DNA from 3 places in the Azospirillum sp. Marseille-Q6669 genome. Region 3 is predicted to be linked to each of the others. Evidence: riboswitches for the same ligand, from Rfam matches in the RefSeq annotation. Region 3 holds a riboswitch; each other region holds the start of a gene.

Region 1 (5,461 bases), 300 kb from region 3:
AGCGCGACCAGCGCGTAGGCCGCACCCAGGGCGAGGCCGTTGACGAGAAGCTGCAGGGTGATCAAGGCCCGCTCACTTCACCATGCCGGACACCACGCCGGTCAGGTTGTCGTAGCGCTTGGCGATCGCCGGCACGCGCGAGGCGCCGTCGTAGCAGACGATCACGGCGGAATGCGCCATGTTGCCCTTGCCGTCTGACCGGTAGGTCATGGCGAGTCCCTGGTGGGTACCGGCGGACAGGGCCTTGCGCACCGCTTCCGCGCTGTCAGCACCGCCCTGCACCGCCGCCAGCACCATGCGGATGCCATCATATTGGCCGAGCGCGAAGGCATCCGGCTCCGCGTTGAAGGCGGCGCGGTAGGCGGTGGTGAAGGCCTCCACCTCCGGGCTGCCGCCGGAGATCGGCGAGGCCGCCGTCTCGGCGCAAACGCCCTTCAACTCGGCCGGTTCCAGAAGCGCCGCGGTGCTCGGCTGGTGCATGGCGGAGCCGGCGACGATCGGCACCGCCACCCCGTTGGCCGCCGCCTGCCGGATGAACAGGGCGGTCGGGCCGGAATGGAGGTGCAGCACCAGCACGTCGGGCTTGGCGGCCAGCGCCTTAGTCAGGACCGGCAGCAGATCCTTGGCGGCGGGGTCCACCCCCTCCTCGAACACCGGCTCGACGCCGAGCTTCTTGAAAGCCTGCTCCAGATGGGCCTTGCCGCTCTGTCCGTAGGCGGTCGTCTGATAGATCACCGCCGGGCGCTTCCTGCCCAGCTCCTCCGTCACGTAGCGGGCGTGGGCCTCCTTGGTCACGGCGTCGCCGGGGAAGAAGCGGAAGACCCAGGGGTTGCCCTGCTCGGTGATGCTCGCCGTGCCCGACACGGTGACCAGCGGAATGCCGTAATCCTGGGCCAGCGGCAGCATCGCCAGCATCTGCGTGCCCAGCATGCTGGCCGCCACCGCCGTGACCTTGCCGCCCGCCGCGCGCTCCAACGCCGTGACCGCGGCCTCCGGCGAGGTGCCGGTGTCGATCACCTCCGACCGCACCGCCACTCCCGCGGGCGCGTCCTTCAGCGCCAGGACGGCGCCGTTGCGCTGGCTCGTGCCTTCCAGCGACAGGAAGCCGGTCAGCGGCACCAGCACAGGGACCGAGGCCTCGCCCGCCAGCACCGTCCCCGACAGGAGCGACGCCGAGACGGCGGTTGCCGAGAGAATGGAAAGGAAGCGCCGCATGGATGTGTCTCCTCCTGCCCGGCGAAGAACCGCGCGAGGACGAGGAGGCCAGGGGTATAGCGGCGGCACAGCCTCGAACGCTTGGCTCCCTTCGCTGGCATGACCCAGATCAGGTTCGATGGGTGTGGTCTCAGCCCGCCTTGCGGCAGGCACCCCAGCCGTTCGTGTGCACAGTGTGAGCCCGGCGCCCGGCTGTCAAGCGGCAGCCCGGCGCCTTTTCACAATTTGGCAACGGAACAGACACCGGAGAGTCGCGTTTCCCGTGGTTCCTTCCACCGCCCCCGGCCCGCGCCGGACCGTCGCCCCAACCGGAAAGTCGCCACGAAGCATGCGGCCCATCCCGTCGCACAGCACCGTCACCTTGCACCCCTTCGCCACGGCACAGGGCGGATACGGGCTGCGCGCCATCCTGTCGGGGCGGGTCGACCACGCGGCCCTGCCCGGCCTGACGCCCCTGCTCCGCCGCGTTGCGGACGCACAGGCCCTGACGCTGCGCGTCGATCTGGGACGGGTGGAGTTCCTCGATTCCTGCGGCATCGGCATTCTGCTGGCGCTCCGCAATGCGGTGCTCGACCGCGGCGGCGCCATCGCCTTCGAGAATCATCCGCCGCGCATCCGGCGCGTGCTGGAACGCAGCCGGATCATCGCGCTGACCGCCCCGCCGCTTTCCCCGGATGATTGCTTGGCTCTTCCCGCCGCCGCCTGACCCGTCAGTCGCTGCGGCGCAGCGTTTCCCGATAGAGGATGTAGAGCCCGCTGGCGATGATGATCCCCGCCCCGGCCAGCACGGTGGGGGTCGGCACGTCGCCGAAGACCAGGAAACCAAGCAGGGTCGCCCAGATCATCCCCGTATACTCGAAGGGCGCCACCACCGCGGCGCGACCCAGGCGGAAGGCCTGGGTCATCAGCACCTGCGCCGCCCCGCCCAGTGTGCCGACCAGAAGCATCAGCCCGAGGTCGAACCCGCCCGGCTGCACCCAGTCAGGGATCGCCGCCACACCGCTCACCACCGTGGTGGTCAGCAGCAGATAGACGACGATGGCCGTGTTGCTCTCCGTCCGCGACAGGCCGCGCACCGCGATCATCGCCAGCGCGTAGAAGAAGGCCGCGGCCACGCCGACAAAAATCGGCAGGAGCGGCGCATCGGCCTCCGGGCGGGCCATCACCACCACGCCGCCGAACCCGACCAGCACCGCCGCCCAGCGCCGCCAGCCCACCGGCTCGCCGAGCAGCGGCATCGACAGCGCCGTGATGAACAGCGGCCCGGCGAAGCTCAGCACATAGACTTCGGCCAGCGGCAGATGCTTGAAGGCGTAGAAGAAACAGCCCATCGACAGCAGCCCGGCCAGCGAGCGGAAGACATGGGCGACCGGGCGCCGCGTGCGCATCCCGCCCCAGCCGCCGCGCGCCACCGAAATGCCGCCGACCAGCACCACCGCCACCACCGACCGCGCGAACATGAGCTGCGCCACCGGGTAGCCGCTGCTCAAGTATTTGATGAGCGTGTCCATGCCCGCGAACAGGAAGATGGCCAGCAGGAAGCAGCCGATGGCGTGGCGTGTGTCGTCACTGGCGGCGGCGGGAAGAGCGGCGGCTTGGGTCATGATTGCACAGTATCTGAGCAACCATGATGCTGCCCAATGCCGCAACCGCAGGTCTGGCCCGCGCGGCGCCGCCCGGAGGGGTGCCGGCGTTTCACGCTTCGTGAATCGACGTTCGGGCGTTTGGCGAAGCGAACCCGGCCTTTCGCGGATCGGCGCTGGCCCCGGCCGATGCGGTGGACAGTCTGGCGGGCGTCACCACCGCAAAGGTCCGCCATGCTCCTGTCCAAGCCGATCTCCCAATCGATCCGCGTCCTCGTCGGCTTCTCGCCCTGGATCGTCTTCGGCGCTCTGCAGCCGACGGGCCATGCGGCGGCCGCGCTGGCGGCGCTGCTGCTCAGCCTGACGCTCTGCGCCTATGATTGGCGTGCCGGATCGCCGAAGGCGCCGGAACTGGTCGCCGCCGTCTTCTTCGCCGTGCTGCTCCTCATCGGACCGCTGGAGCGTATGGGGATGACCGTCCATCTCGCCCTCGCCGGCATGGCCTTCGCCTCGCTCGCGCTGGGCCGTCCCTTCACCCTGCCCTACGCCCGTGAGACGACACCGCCCGGCCTGTGGCACCTGCCGCAGTTCGTCGCCGTCAACAAGGCGGTCACCGCGCTGTGGGGCGTGGGCTTCCTGGCCGGCGCCGCCGGCTTCGCCGTCGCGACGGAGGTCGGCGTCGTCACCTCCGCCCTCGCCACGTTGGCCGGCATTCTGGGGAATCGCCACTTGCCGGACTGGCTGGTCAACCGGGCCGTCGCCCGCCGTCTGGCCGAACGGGAGCCTCACCCCTGGCCCGCGCCCGCCGTCCTCGGACAAAAGGACGGTGTCGTCGTTGTCGGCGCCGGCATCGGCGGGCTGACCGCGGCGGCCCTGCTGGCGGAGGCCGGGGTTCGCGTCACCGTCCTGGAGGCGCACGACCGCCCGGGCGGCTATTGCTCCTCCTGGGACCGCAAAGTGCATCTGCGCGACGGGACAGTGGGGCGTTTCACCTTTGACGCCGGGGTGCACGACATCAGTGGCACCCGCCCGGATGGCCCGGTCGGGCATCTGCTGCGCACGGTAGGCGTGGCGGACCGCGTGTGCTGGCACCCAGTAACCCGCGGCGTCGTCCGGGACGGCGCCCTTCAGCCGCTGCCCGGCGACGCTGCGGGGCTGGCCGCCCTGATCGCGCGGGAGCATCCCGGCAGCGCCGCCGGAGCCGCCGCCTTTCTGGAGGAGATGCGCGGGGTGTACCGCGACCTCTACCGCGGCTGCGCCGAAACCGGCCTGCCCCACATCCCGCGCGACGTCGCGGCGATGCGCGCCTACCCGCTCGAGTGCCCGCAGGCCTTCCACTGGCAGGACCGCGGCTTTCTGGAGATGCTGGAGCATTACGTGCCCGACGCCGGAGCCCGCGCCCTGCTGTCCAGCCTGACCGGCTACCTGTCGGACCGGCCGGAGCGGCTGGGCGCCACCCAGATGGCGCCGATCTTCGGCTATGTCTTCGACGGCGGCGCCTATCCGGAAGGCGGATCGCAGCGGCTGGCCGACGCTCTGGTCGAGGCGATCCGCGCGAACGGCGGCGAGGTCCGGCTGCGCATCCCCGTCCGCCGCATCCTGGTCAAAAACGGCCGGGCCGCCGGGGTCGAAATCATGGACGGGGAGCGCATCGCCGCCGCCGCGGTGATCTCCAACGCCGACGCCCGGCGGACCCTGCTGGAGCTGGTGGGGGAGGAGCATCTGCCCGCCGATTGCGTGGAGCGATGCCGGGCGTTGCGTCCCACGACCTCCGCCTTCCTGGTCACGCTGGCGCTGGACATCCGCCCGGACCTGCCGGCCATGACGTTTCTGACGGATGCCGGGATGGCGCTGGCCCTGCCCTCTGCCCATGACGCCACCCTGGCGCCGCCGGGTTGCGCGGCGCTGACGCTGATGCGGCTGGACCCGGCGGGCGACGCCTGGGACCGCTCCACCCCCGACTACCGCGCGCGGAAGATGCGGGAGGGCGACGCGATGATCGCCGCGGCCGCCGTCGTGATCCCGGATCTGGAGCGCCACATCCTGCACCGGCAAGAGGCCAGCGCCGCCACCTTCGCCCGCTACGCCCACACCACGGAGGGGGCGATCTACGGCACCGATCCGGCGCTTCCCGCCAAGTCGCTGGTGCCCGGCCTGCTGCTGGCCGGCGGTGGGGTCTTCCCCGGTCCGGGGGTCGAGGCCTGCGTCATCTCTGGCCGCCTTGCCGCGGAGGCTCTGGTCGGGCCGGTGCGGGCGCGGCAGGCCGAGAACGGACGCCGCGCCGCGTAAAGCCGCCCCCTACAGCCGGATGCGGTCGGCGATCAGCGGCCCGGCCGGCGGAGCGCTGTCGGCCACGGTGAAGGCGCGGCGGAGCAGCGCCGCCGCGTCCTCCGCCTGCGCCGCGCTGCGGGCGTGGACGACGGCGAGCGGACGCTCCGCCGGCCCCACCGAAGCGCCCAGCCCGGCGACGTCGGCCAGCCCGACGGCGAAGTCGATGGGATCGGTCGTCTTGGTCCGCCCACCGCCCAGGGCCACCACGGCGATGCCGACCGCCCGCACATCGATGGCCGCCACCACGCCCGCCCGCTCGGCGAAGACCGGCTGGACGACGGGGGCGGCGTCCAGATAGCGGTCCGGTGCGTCCAGCAGGTCCGCCGGGCCGC
Region 2 (5,461 bases), on a different contig from region 3:
TGACCTACGACGAGTACACCGCCGGCCGCCTGATGCAGCGCGATCTGGTGGCGGTGCCGCAGTTCTGGACGGTGGGCAAGACCATCGATTACGTCCGCGCCGCCACCGACGAGCTGCCGGAGGACTTCTACGACATCTTCGTCGTCGATCCGATGCACCGGGTGGTCGGTGCGGTGCCGCTGTCGCGCCTGCTGCGCCAGAAGCGGTCGGTCCGCATCGCCGATCTGGTGACGGAGGAGGTGGACACCATCCCCGCCACCATGGACCAGGAGGAGGTGGCGAACCTGTTCCGCCAATACGCCCTGGTCTCCGCCCCCGTGGTGGACGCCGGTGGGCGGCTGATCGGCGTCATCACCGTCGACGACGTGGTCCACATCATCGACGAGGAGGCCGAGGACGACATCGGCAAGCTGGGCGGCGTCGGCGACACCTCCATCTACCGCTCGGTTCTGGAAACCTCGCGCTCGCGCATTTCCTGGCTGGGCGTGAATCTGTTTACCGCCTTCGCGGCGGCGGGCGTCATCTCGCTGTTCGAGGCGACCATCGAACAGATCGTGGCGCTGGCCGTGCTGATGCCGATCACCGCCTCAATGGGCGGCAACGCCGGGACCCAGACCCTGACCGTGGCGGTGCGCGCCCTGGCGACACGCGAGCTGTCGTCCTCCAACGCCCCCCGCGTGGTGGGTAAGGAGGTGCTCGTTGGGCTGCTCAACGGCGCCGTCTTCGCCACGCTGGTCGGGGCCATCGCCGCGACGTGGTTCGAGCCGATGATCGGCTTGGTCATCGGCTGTGCCATGGTCATCAACCTGTTCGTCGCCGGCCTGTGCGGGGTGCTGATTCCCATCGGACTGGACCGGCTGGGCGTCGATCCGGCGGTGGCGAGTTCGGTCTTCCTGACCACCATGACCGACGTCATCGGGTTCCTGTCCTTCTTGGGGCTGGCGTCGCTTTTGTTGTTGTGACCAACGAAAAGGGGCTTGCCAAAGGCGGCCCTCTTCCGGATGATCCGGGCATTGGCTGGGGTGCCGTGCGGGATGAGCCCGCGCGGCTGAGATCACACCCATCGAACCTGTCTGGATAATGCCAGCGAAGGGAGCCGCCGCATGGTATCCGCGCCCTTATTTCATTCTGATTCCGCGAAACCCACCGTCGCCGTGATCGGCGCCGGGGTGGTCGGCCTCTCCATCGCCTGGAGGCTGGCCGTCGCCGGCTGCCGGGTTGAGGTCTTCGACCGTGGCGCTGCCGGCCGGGGCGCCAGCCACGCCGCGGGCGGGATGCTCGCCGCCTGCGTGGAGACCGAACCCGGCGAAGAGAGCCTTCTGCCGCTGACCCGCGCCTCCCAGGACCTGTGGCCCGCCTTCGCGGCGGAGTTGGAGGCCGCCTCCGGCATGGCGGTGGACCTGCGCGGCGAAGGCACGATGGTCATCGCGCTGAACGCCGACGACGCCGCCAAGGTGCGGTTCCTGCACGACTTCCAGACCAAGCTCGGCCTGCCCGTGGAATGGCTGAGCGGGGCGGAGGTGCGTCGGCGCGAACCCTATCTCCAGCCGGGCGTGGCCGGCGCGCTGTTCTGCGCCGGCGACCATCAAGTCGACAACCGCAAGGTTGCCACCGCCCTGCACGCCGCCGCCCTGCGGGCCGGCGCCGTGGTGCACGAGTACGCCGAGGTGTCCCGCATCGAGATCCGCGGCGGCCGCGCCGTCGGCGTCCAGGTTGGCAACCGGCTTTTCGAGGCCGACCGGGTGGTTCTGGCCGCCGGGGCGTGGTCGGGTTGGATCGACGGCCTGTCCCCGGCGGTGCGTCCGCCGGTGCGTCCGGTGAAGGGCCAGATGCTCTGTTTGCGCATGGACCCCCGCCTGCCGCTGCTGCGCCATGTGGTGTGGACCCCCGGCACCTACCTGATCCCGCGGCTGGACGGGCGGCTGCTCGTCGGCGCCACGACGGAGGAGCGCGGATTCGACGACCGGCTGACCGCCGGGGGCCAGTTCGCCCTGCTGGAAGGGGCGTGGCGCGCCCTGCCGGGCATCGCCGAGCTGCCCATCGAGGAGGCGTGGGCCGGCTTCCGCCCCGGCACCCGCGACGACGCCCCGATCCTCGGCCTCTCGGAGGTGGAGGGTCTGGTCTACGCCACCGGGCACCACCGCAACGGCATCCTGCTGACCCCGGTCACCGCGGACTCGGTGGCGCGGCTGGTCCTGACCGGAGAGGCCGATCCGGTGATCCGCCCCTTCGCGCTCGACCGTTTCGCCCAGCCGAAGGGGGCCGCGGCATGAGCGCCCGCATCCGCGTGAACGGGCGGGAGGAGGACCTCGCCGCCCCCACCGTCGCCGCCCTGCTGGCCGGGCGGGGAATCGCCGCGGGCACCCACGGGGTCGCGGTCGCCCTTAACGGCGCCGTTCTGCCGTCCCGCCGCTGGGACGAGACGCCCCTGTGCGCGGGCGACGCCTTGGAGATCATCCGCCCCGTGCAGGGCGGGTAAAGGGCAGCAGTTCCAACCAACGGCATTTCCCTCTCCCGCCTCGGGAGAGGGTGCCCGCGTCAGCGGGCGGGTGAGGGTCGCACGAGGATTGTGGCGCTGATTCTTGGCGGCACCCTCACCCTTCCCACGCTCCGCGCGGGCCCCTTCCCTCTCCCGGGGCGGGAGAGGGAGTATCGGTCAATGAGGACACACCCATGAACGACACGCTCACCATAGCGGGCCGTGAGTTCCGCTCGCGCCTGTTTCTCGGCACCGCCGGCTACCCGAACCAGCAGGTGATGCTGGATGCGCTGGAGGCCAGCGGCAGCGACCTGGTCACGCTGGCCATCCGGCGCATCAGCCTGGACGGCTATTCGGAGAGCCTCGTCGACGTCATCGGCGATCGCGCCGGGCTGCTGCCCAACACCGCCGGCTGTTTGACCGCCAAGGAGGCGGTGCTGACCGCCCAGCTCGCCCGCGAGGCGCTGGGCGTGGACTGGATCAAGCTGGAGGTCATCGGCGACCGCGAGCTGCTCTACCCCGACGTCGAGGAGCTGCTGCGCGCGACCGAGGAACTGGTGGCCGACGGCTTCACCGTTCTGCCCTACTGCAACGACGATCCGGTGACCTGCCGCAAGCTCGCCGACCTGGGTGCTGCGGCGGTGATGCCGCTGGGCGCCTTCATCGGCTCGGGGCTGGGCATCCGCAACCCGCACGCCATCGAGACGATCTGCGCGCGCAGCCCGGTGCCGGTGGTTCTGGACGCCGGAATCGGCACGGCGTCGGACGCCGCCCTGGCGATGGAACTGGGCTGCGCCGCCGTCCTGCTGAACACCGCGGTGTCGAAGGCGCGCGACCCGGTGCGCATGGCGGCGGCGATGCGCGACGCGGTGGCGGCGGGGCGGGCGGCCCGTCTGGCCGGGCGCATGCCGAAACGCGCCTTCGCGGAAGCGTCGAGCCCGCAGCTCGGCTTGATCGGAACGTAAGGGTGGCGCAGGGTAAGGGCCGTCCGATTTCGACCCCCCGAACACAATCAGAGAGACCCGAGACGTGCTCAAGACCTTCGAACCGCGCGATCCGGACTGGGAGGCGCGCTGCCGCGCCAGCTTCGAACGCCAGCCGATCTGCAAGACGCTGGGGATCGAGCTGACGCGGCTGGAGCCCGGCTTTTGCGAGATGCGCCTGCCGTTCCGCGCCGACCTGACGCAGCAGCACGGCTTCTTCCACGCGGGCATGGTCAGCACGCTGGCCGACAACGCCGGGGGCTACGCCGGCTACACGCTGATGCCGGCGGGCAGCGAGGTCTTGGCGGTGGAGTTCAAGGTCAATCTGATGGCGCCGGCCAAGGGCGAGGTGATGATCGCCCGCGCCCGCGTGTTGAAGCCGGGCCGCACCCTGACCGTCACCAGCGTCGAGATTTCGATGCTGGACGGCGGGGTGGAGAAGGACTGCGCCATCATGCAGCAGACCCTGTTCTGCCAAGCCCCCGCCTGACCCGTCCCACCTTTTTCCATCCGATCCAGGAGATTCGCATGCCGCTGTCGCGTCTTTTCGGTGCCGCGCTGATTGCGGGCGCCGCCACCGTCGCTCTGGCCCAGCCGGCCTTCGCCCAGAAGAAAGAGCCGCCGGCCTGCGGCGCCGTCTCCTTCCGCGCCATCGCCCCCGGCGCGCCGGACGGCGAAACCGACGCCGGCCTCTACAAGTCCCGATTCGGCAAGATCGAGGTGAAAGCCGAGGTGAAGGGCGGGCAGGCCACCAACTATTACATGGTGCTGAACGGCAAGCGCATCGACGCCTCGGCCAACCCGCCCAAGGCCGCCGATTCCTGCCTGAAGTCCAAGAGCGTCAAGCTGCCCTACCAGAAGCAGGCGGCGGGCGCTTGCACCGGCAACCGCTTCCGCGTGGTCATCGACCGTTCCGGCAAGCAACCGGTGGCCCTGTTCTTCGGCCTGCACGGCGACGATTGGGCCTATTGCAGCGGCACCACGCTGGACAAGGGCGCCTGACGAGAGGCTTCGCGACCGGGAGACCGCTCATGACCGGGACCATCGCCCATCTGTCCGCCGCGGGGCTGTTCCTGCTGCTGACGCATTTCGGCATTTCCAGCACACCGCTGCGCGCCGCGCTGGTCGGACGACTGGGTGAGAAGCCCTATCTCGGCTTCTATTCGCTGGTCTCGGCGCTGGCCTTCTGGTGGCTGGTGGCGGCCTACAACGCGGCGCCCCATGTGCCGGTGTGGCCGCCCGCCGGCGGGCTAGCCTGGGTGCCGATCCTGCTGGTGCCGGTCGCCCTGTTGCTGCTCGTCGCCGGCCTCTCCACCCCGAACCCGACCTCGGTCGGGCAGGAGACGCTGCTGACCGGCGACCGGGAGCCGGTCCGCGGCATCCTGCGGGTGACGCGGAACCCGTTCCTGTGGGGCGTCGGGGTGTGGGCGGTCGCCCATATGGTGCCGAACGGCGATCAGGCCTCGCTGATCCTGTTCGGCACGCTCGCCCTGCTGGCGCTGGGCGGCAGCGTCCTGATCGACGCGAAGCTGGCGCGGCGGTTGGGGGCCGATTGGGACCGCTACGCCGCGCGCACGTCCAACCTGCCCTTCGCGGCGATCCTGGCCGGGCGCCAAAGCCTCGTCTGGCGAGAGATCGGCTGGTGGCGCCCGGCGGTGGCTCTGCTGGTCTATGGCGGGCTGCTGCACCTGCACCGGATGCTGTTCGGCGTGTCGCCGCTGCCCTGGTGACGCTCCGCCTTTACGCTCAGAACGTCATGCCGCGCACCTGATCGCGCAGCGTGTTGCGGGCGGTGTCGGCCTCCTTGCGGGCGGTGGCCAACTCGCGGGACAGACCGTCCAGGCGGGTTTCCTGCTCGCCCATCTTGGCGATGGTCCGCTTGAACAGGTCGCTGTCGCGCGGCAGCGTGGCGAGGTTCTGGCGCAACCGCTCCTGCTCCTTGCCGATCTCCGACTGTTCGCGCTCCAGGTCGGCGACGCGGCGCTCCTTGTCGGCGACG
Region 3 (5,461 bases):
GTCTCCAGCTCGGCGAACTGGGCAGCGTCGTTGGCGTCGGCGATGGAGCCGGGGCGCAGACCGTCACCCAGCGAGAAGGCGACGTCGTACGCCTTCATGATCTCGCAGATCTCCTCGAACCGCTCGTAGAGGAAGCTCTCGCGGTGATGCGACAGGCACCATTTCGCCATGATCGAGCCGCCGCGCGACACGATGCCGGTGGTGCGCTTCGCGGTCAGCGGGATGTGCGCCAGACGGATGCCGGCGTGGATGGTGAAATAGTCCACCCCCTGCTCCGCCTGCTCGATCAGCGTGTCGCGGAAGATCTCCCAGGTCAGGTCCTCGGCCTTGCCGCCGACCTTCTCCAGCGCCTGATAGATCGGCACGGTGCCGATGGGAACCGGGCTGTTGCGCAGAATCCATTCGCGGGTGGTGTGGATGTTGCGGCCGGTGGACAGGTCCATGACGGTGTCGGCGCCCCAGCGGATCGACCAGACCATCTTGTCGACCTCCTCCCCCACCGAGGACGCGACGGCGGAGTTGCCGATGTTCGCGTTGATCTTGGTGAGGAAGTTGCGGCCGATGATCATCGGCTCCGATTCGGGGTGGTTGATGTTGGATGGGATGATCGCCCGCCCGCGCGCCACCTCGTCGCGGACGAACTCCGGCGTCACATGGTCGGGGATGGAGGCGCCGAAGTCGTCGCCGTCCCGCGCCGCCGCCTCGGCCAGCCGTTGCCGGCCCAGATTCTCGCGAACGGCGATGTATTCCATCTCCGGCGTGACGATGCCGGCGCGGGCGTAGGCCATCTGCGTGACCGTCCGGCCCGGCTTGCCGCGCAACGGACGGCGTCCGGCGCGGTCGAAGACGGGCACGGCGCGCGCCTCCCCGACGCGCAGCCCGTCGTCCTCCGGACGGACCTCGCGGCCCTCATAGGCCTCGACGTCGCCGCGGGCCTCGATCCAGGAGCGGCGCAGCTCCGCCAGGCCGCGGCGGATGTCGGTCTGTACGGCCGGATCGCTGTAGGGGCCGGAGGTGTCGTAGACGCGCACCGGCGGCTCGCCGCCGCCGACATGGATGTCGCGCATCGCCACGCGCAGGTCGGGGAAACGCTCCCCGGCCACATGGACCTTGCTGGAGGACGGCAGCGGACCGGTCGTCACCGAAAAATGGTCGGACGGCGCGGCCTTTTGGGAAGCGGGGGGAAGAGAGTCGGGCATCTGCTGTGGATCTCCATCGCACATAGGATCGTTGGAGACCCGGGTGTGACGGAGCGGCAGAACGGACGACCGGAGCGGTCCCCAGGAAGGGGTGCGCGATGGGGATGCGCGTGACCGTGGCCCGTTTGTTCCTGTCCCTACGCCGGTACGACCCGGATCAGGTTCAAAGGGTTCGGCGCCTTACGGCATCATCTCAGCCCCGTGCTATGGGGCTCCCCTTGGAACGTCGCCATGCTGAACCATCCGCCCCACCCACGTCAACGCGATTCCGGGCGCGATTCACAGCGAAGCCATCCCCATCAATGCACGTGGCGCGATTCTGGTATCCATTATCTGGTATACAAAATCCTATTGCGCAGCCTGAGCCGGGTCGCTATGCTGCATCACAACAACAAAAAGCAACGCCCCCTCCCGAGTGCCCGGAGCCCGTCCCATGCTCGAATCCCAACTGATCGCCTTCGTCGCCCTGGCCGGCCTGATGGGCCACGGCCTGACCCTGCTGATGCGGGAGGAGGACGAGTGGACTTCCGATCCCCAGGACGAGCAGCCGGACGGCCTTTGGTCGTCGGACCGCTTCAACCAGTCCGGCGAGGGGCACAACCGCCCTTTCTTCCTGGAGTAAAAAAGAAGGCCGCCGCGCGGGGTGCGCGCGGCGGCCATCGTCCAAGATAAAGTCACCCGTGGTGCGAAACCGTGGGGCCTTCGCGGACCGATCAGTGGCCGGGCTGCACCGCCAGCCCACCAGGACCCTGCTGGGCGGCGAGTTCGGCGTTTCGGGCATGGTGCTTGCGCAACATGGGCCGCAGGACCGCGATGGCGCAGAAGGCCGCGATGAGGTCCATGGTGGCGCAGATGTAGAGAACGGTCGCCCAGGTGCCGGTGGCCTCCATCAGCAGGTTGCCCAGCGGGACCAGGAGAGCCGCCACACCCTTGGCGCAGTACAGCACACCGTAGATCTTCGCCGCATGCTTGGTGCCGAAGGTGTCCGCGGAGGTGGCGCTGAACAGGCTGTACACTTCGCCCCAGGCCAGGAACACCAGACCCGACAGGATCAGGAACATGATCGGGTCGTGACCGAAGCGGCTGAGCATCAGGATGCCGAGTCCTTCGAAGGTGAAGGCGATGAACATCGTCGCTTCACGGCCGATGTGGTCGGAGACGAAGCCGAACAGCGGACGGGAGATGCCGTTCATCACGCGGTCGAGCATCAGCGCGAAGGGCAGAGCCGCCATGGTGATGCCGAACAGGCTGATCGGGGCTTCCTTCACGCCCAGATCGTGGGCGATCACGCCGAGCTGGGCCACCGCCATCAGACCGCCCGACACGGTGCAGATGAACATGAGCATCATGACCCAGAAGACCGGCGTCTGCAGCGCTTCCTTGAGCGTGTAGTCACGGCGGGACTGCAGGACCTTGGTCGAGGCCTTGACCTGATCCTTCTGCGGGGCGCGCAGGAAGTAGGCGGCGATGAGGATGATCGTGCCCTGCAGCAGGCCGAACCAGAAGAAGGTCGCCTGGTAGCCCGAGGAGTGGATCATGTTGGCGATCGGCAGGATGGTCACGGCCGAGCCGGCACCGTAGCCGCCCGCGGTCAGGCCGACGGCGAGGCCGCGCTTGTCCGGGAACCACTTGAGGGCGCTGTTGACGCAGGTGGCGTAGACGCAGCCGACGCCGATGCCGCCGATGGCCGAGCCGACATAGAGCATGCCGAGCGAGCCGGCGTAGCTGTCGACGATCCAGGAGAGGCCGGTCATCACGCCGCCGAAGGCGACGATGGCGCGGGGGCCGTAACGGTCGATGAAGTAGCCTTCGATGGGGGTCAGCCAGGTCTGGACGACGACGAAGACGGTGAAGGCGGTCTGGATCGAGGCGCGGGTCCAGCCATGGGTGGCCTGGATTTCCGGCACGAACAGCGTCCAGGCATACTGGATGTTGGCCGCGGCCACCATACAGACGATGCCGACGACGATCTGCATCCAACGCGCGCCTTCGGAAATGGGCGCCTGCGAGCCGCCGGAACTGTTAAAAGCTGGCCTCTGGGATTCTGTCGATCCAACCATCATTCCCTCCCGTGGGATTGCGACGCTTTGATACCGGGCATGAGGGTCCCCTTGGGCGGGCGAGGCGGTGTCCGAGCGAGCGTCCGCATCGCCGCGTCATGGGCGGCCTTGTTCCGTGCCGATGTGAGTCATGGTTCATTGGTGTGCTGGAGAGCCGGTCACGCTGTCCCTGCGTTCGTGGCGCTCCAGATACGGCATATGGTATGCCAGAGACACGATTGTTGGCAACACGAACTTTTGACGTGCTGCGCTTTTCATCCGAAAATTTTCCGGGCTTCCGAAAACCGGACGGCCGGAAGGGTCAGCCCCAGCCTGCGGGCGGGCCTCCGTGGCGTTCTCACGATTGGATGAGCGAGGCGCCGATCGTCGTCTTCAGACGGTCGCGGACGCGGCGCGGGACGAGGCCGTGACCACAAGCGCCGCGATGGCCGCCGCCAGCGGCACGAAGGACACCCAGAGCACCGAATCCCAGCCGAACGCCGCCAGCAGCCCGCCGGACGCGAAGGACCCCAGGGCCATCGTGCCGAACACGATGAAGTCGTTGAGCGACTGCACCTGCGTCTTCTCCTCCGGGCGGTGGCACTCCAGAACGAGCGCGGAGGCCCCGAGGAAGCCGAAGTTCCAGCCGACCCCCAGCAGGATCAGGCTGACCCAGAAATGCGCCACATCGATGCCCCCCAGCCCGACCGCTGCGGAAGCGGCGATCAGGCCCAGGCCGGCGAACACGATCCGGGATGCGCCGAACCGCTCGACCAGACGTCCGGTGACGAAGCTCGGGGCGTACATGGCGATCACATGCCATTGCAGGCCGAGGTTGGACACCTCCTGCGACAGGCCGCACAGCCGCATCGCCAGCGGGGCCGCCGTCATGATGAAGTTCATCAGCAGATAGGAGACGACCCCGCACAGCACGGCGGTGACGAATCGCGGCTGGCGCGCGATGACGCCGAGCGGCCGTCCCCCGGCGGCTTCCGCCGCAGTCGGCATCGGCAGCCGCACGCCGACCAGAACCAGCGCGGACACCGCCGCCACGGCGGCCTGGGCAAGGAAGGTCGCTAGGAACAGGTGCGGCGGCCAGACATCCATGGTGACGGTGACGAGCTGCGGTCCGATCACCCCGGCGAACACCCCGCCCGCCATCACGGCCGACATGGCCCGCGGCCGCCGCTCCGGCTCGACGCAATCGGTCGCGGCGAAGCGGAAGGAGAGGACCACGGCGGCGTAGGCGCCGCCGGGGATCATCGCCGCGCAGAACAGCCAGAAGTTCCCCAGAATCACCGCCAGGGCGGAGAGCAGCCCGACGAGCACGCCGCACCCCGTCCCCGCCAGGAAGGCGGCACGCCGCCCACGGCGCCGGGCAATGGCCCCGGCGGGAATGGTGCAGACCGCCATGCCCACGACGAAGACGGAGAGCGGCAGCGTGGCCAGTGCCGAGCTGGGCGCCAGCGTGTTCCCGACGATGGCTCCCGTCGCGTAGACGACCACCGCGTTGGCGCCGGCCAGCGCTTGCGCCGCCGCCAGCCGCAGAACGTTCGCCGTCCCGTAAGCGTAAAGGCCCTGTGCATAAGGGGTGGTGTCGGCTTGGCTCATGACGGTCCTCGGGACTGGCTCTGTCGCGGTTGCCCCAGGCTTACCGACCCGCCATCATGAATAGAAGTGGTATGTTCTCATGATTGGATGAGCCGGAGTCATGAATGATTGACCGCCAGATCCTCGCGATCCTGCGGGAGGTGGATCGGGCGGGCAGCGTCACCGCCGCCGCCGAACGCCTGAATCTCAGCCAGTCGGCGCTGAGCCACACGATGCGCAAATTCGAGGAACGCTGCGGCGTCGAAATCTGGATGAAGAAGGGGCGGAGCCTCCGCTTCACCCAGGCTGGCCGGCATCTTTTGGCGCTGGCGCAGCGCCTGCTGCCGCAGTTCGAGCACGCCGAACGGGTTCTCGCCGATTTCGCGTCGGGCCGCCGCGGGGCGTTCCGGGTGGGCATGGAATGCCATCCCTGCCAAGCTTGGCTGATGCGGATGACCGCCCGCTATCTCACCCAATGGCCGGACGTGGATTTCGAGGTCCGCACCGCCTTCCGCTTCGACGGCTTGGCTGCGCTGCTCGACAACGAGATCGATCTGCTGATCACGCCCGACCCCATCGAGACCGCCGACGTCCTGTTCACACCGGTCTTCGATTACGAACTCGTCCTCGTGG

Evidence for each region. A riboswitch is a leader RNA that binds a small molecule or an ion and turns the genes downstream of it on or off. The one in region 3 is predicted to bind thiamine pyrophosphate.
Region 1: another riboswitch for thiamine pyrophosphate. It lies ahead of ACWPXE_RS12120 (ABC transporter substrate-binding protein); the one in region 3 lies ahead of thiC (phosphomethylpyrimidine synthase ThiC).
Region 2: another riboswitch for thiamine pyrophosphate. It lies ahead of thiO (glycine oxidase ThiO); the one in region 3 lies ahead of thiC (phosphomethylpyrimidine synthase ThiC).

What each region holds. Positions count from the first base shown of each region.
Region 1 is NZ_CBCOOP010000002.1:189,241-194,701, reverse strand. Features, by position in the region: gene ACWPXE_RS12125 (branched-chain amino acid ABC transporter permease) at 1-65, opposite strand, end outside; gene ACWPXE_RS12120 (ABC transporter substrate-binding protein) at 73-1,215, opposite strand; TPP riboswitch at 1,285-1,382, opposite strand; gene ACWPXE_RS12115 (STAS domain-containing protein) at 1,544-1,921, shown strand; gene ACWPXE_RS12110 (DMT family transporter) at 1,926-2,819, opposite strand; gene ACWPXE_RS12105 (FAD-dependent oxidoreductase) at 3,033-5,087, shown strand; gene deoA (thymidine phosphorylase) at 5,097-5,461, opposite strand, start outside.
Region 2 is NZ_CBCOOP010000006.1:612,349-617,809, forward strand. Features, by position in the region: gene mgtE (magnesium transporter) at 1-962, shown strand, start outside; TPP riboswitch at 1,009-1,112, shown strand; gene thiO (glycine oxidase ThiO) at 1,104-2,273, shown strand; gene thiS (sulfur carrier protein ThiS) at 2,270-2,479, shown strand; gene thiG (thiazole synthase) at 2,674-3,444, shown strand; gene ACWPXE_RS31410 (PaaI family thioesterase) at 3,509-3,952, shown strand; gene ACWPXE_RS31415 (hypothetical protein) at 3,991-4,464, shown strand; gene ACWPXE_RS31420 (NnrU family protein) at 4,494-5,192, shown strand; gene ACWPXE_RS31425 (hypothetical protein) at 5,209-5,461, opposite strand, start outside.
Region 3 is NZ_CBCOOP010000002.1:493,177-498,637, reverse strand. Features, by position in the region: gene thiC (phosphomethylpyrimidine synthase ThiC) at 1-1,199, opposite strand, end outside; TPP riboswitch at 1,316-1,428, opposite strand; gene ACWPXE_RS13575 (hypothetical protein) at 1,633-1,821, shown strand; gene oxlT (oxalate/formate MFS antiporter) at 1,913-3,175, opposite strand; gene ACWPXE_RS13565 (MFS transporter) at 3,632-4,849, opposite strand; gene ACWPXE_RS13560 (LysR family transcriptional regulator) at 4,954-5,461, shown strand, end outside.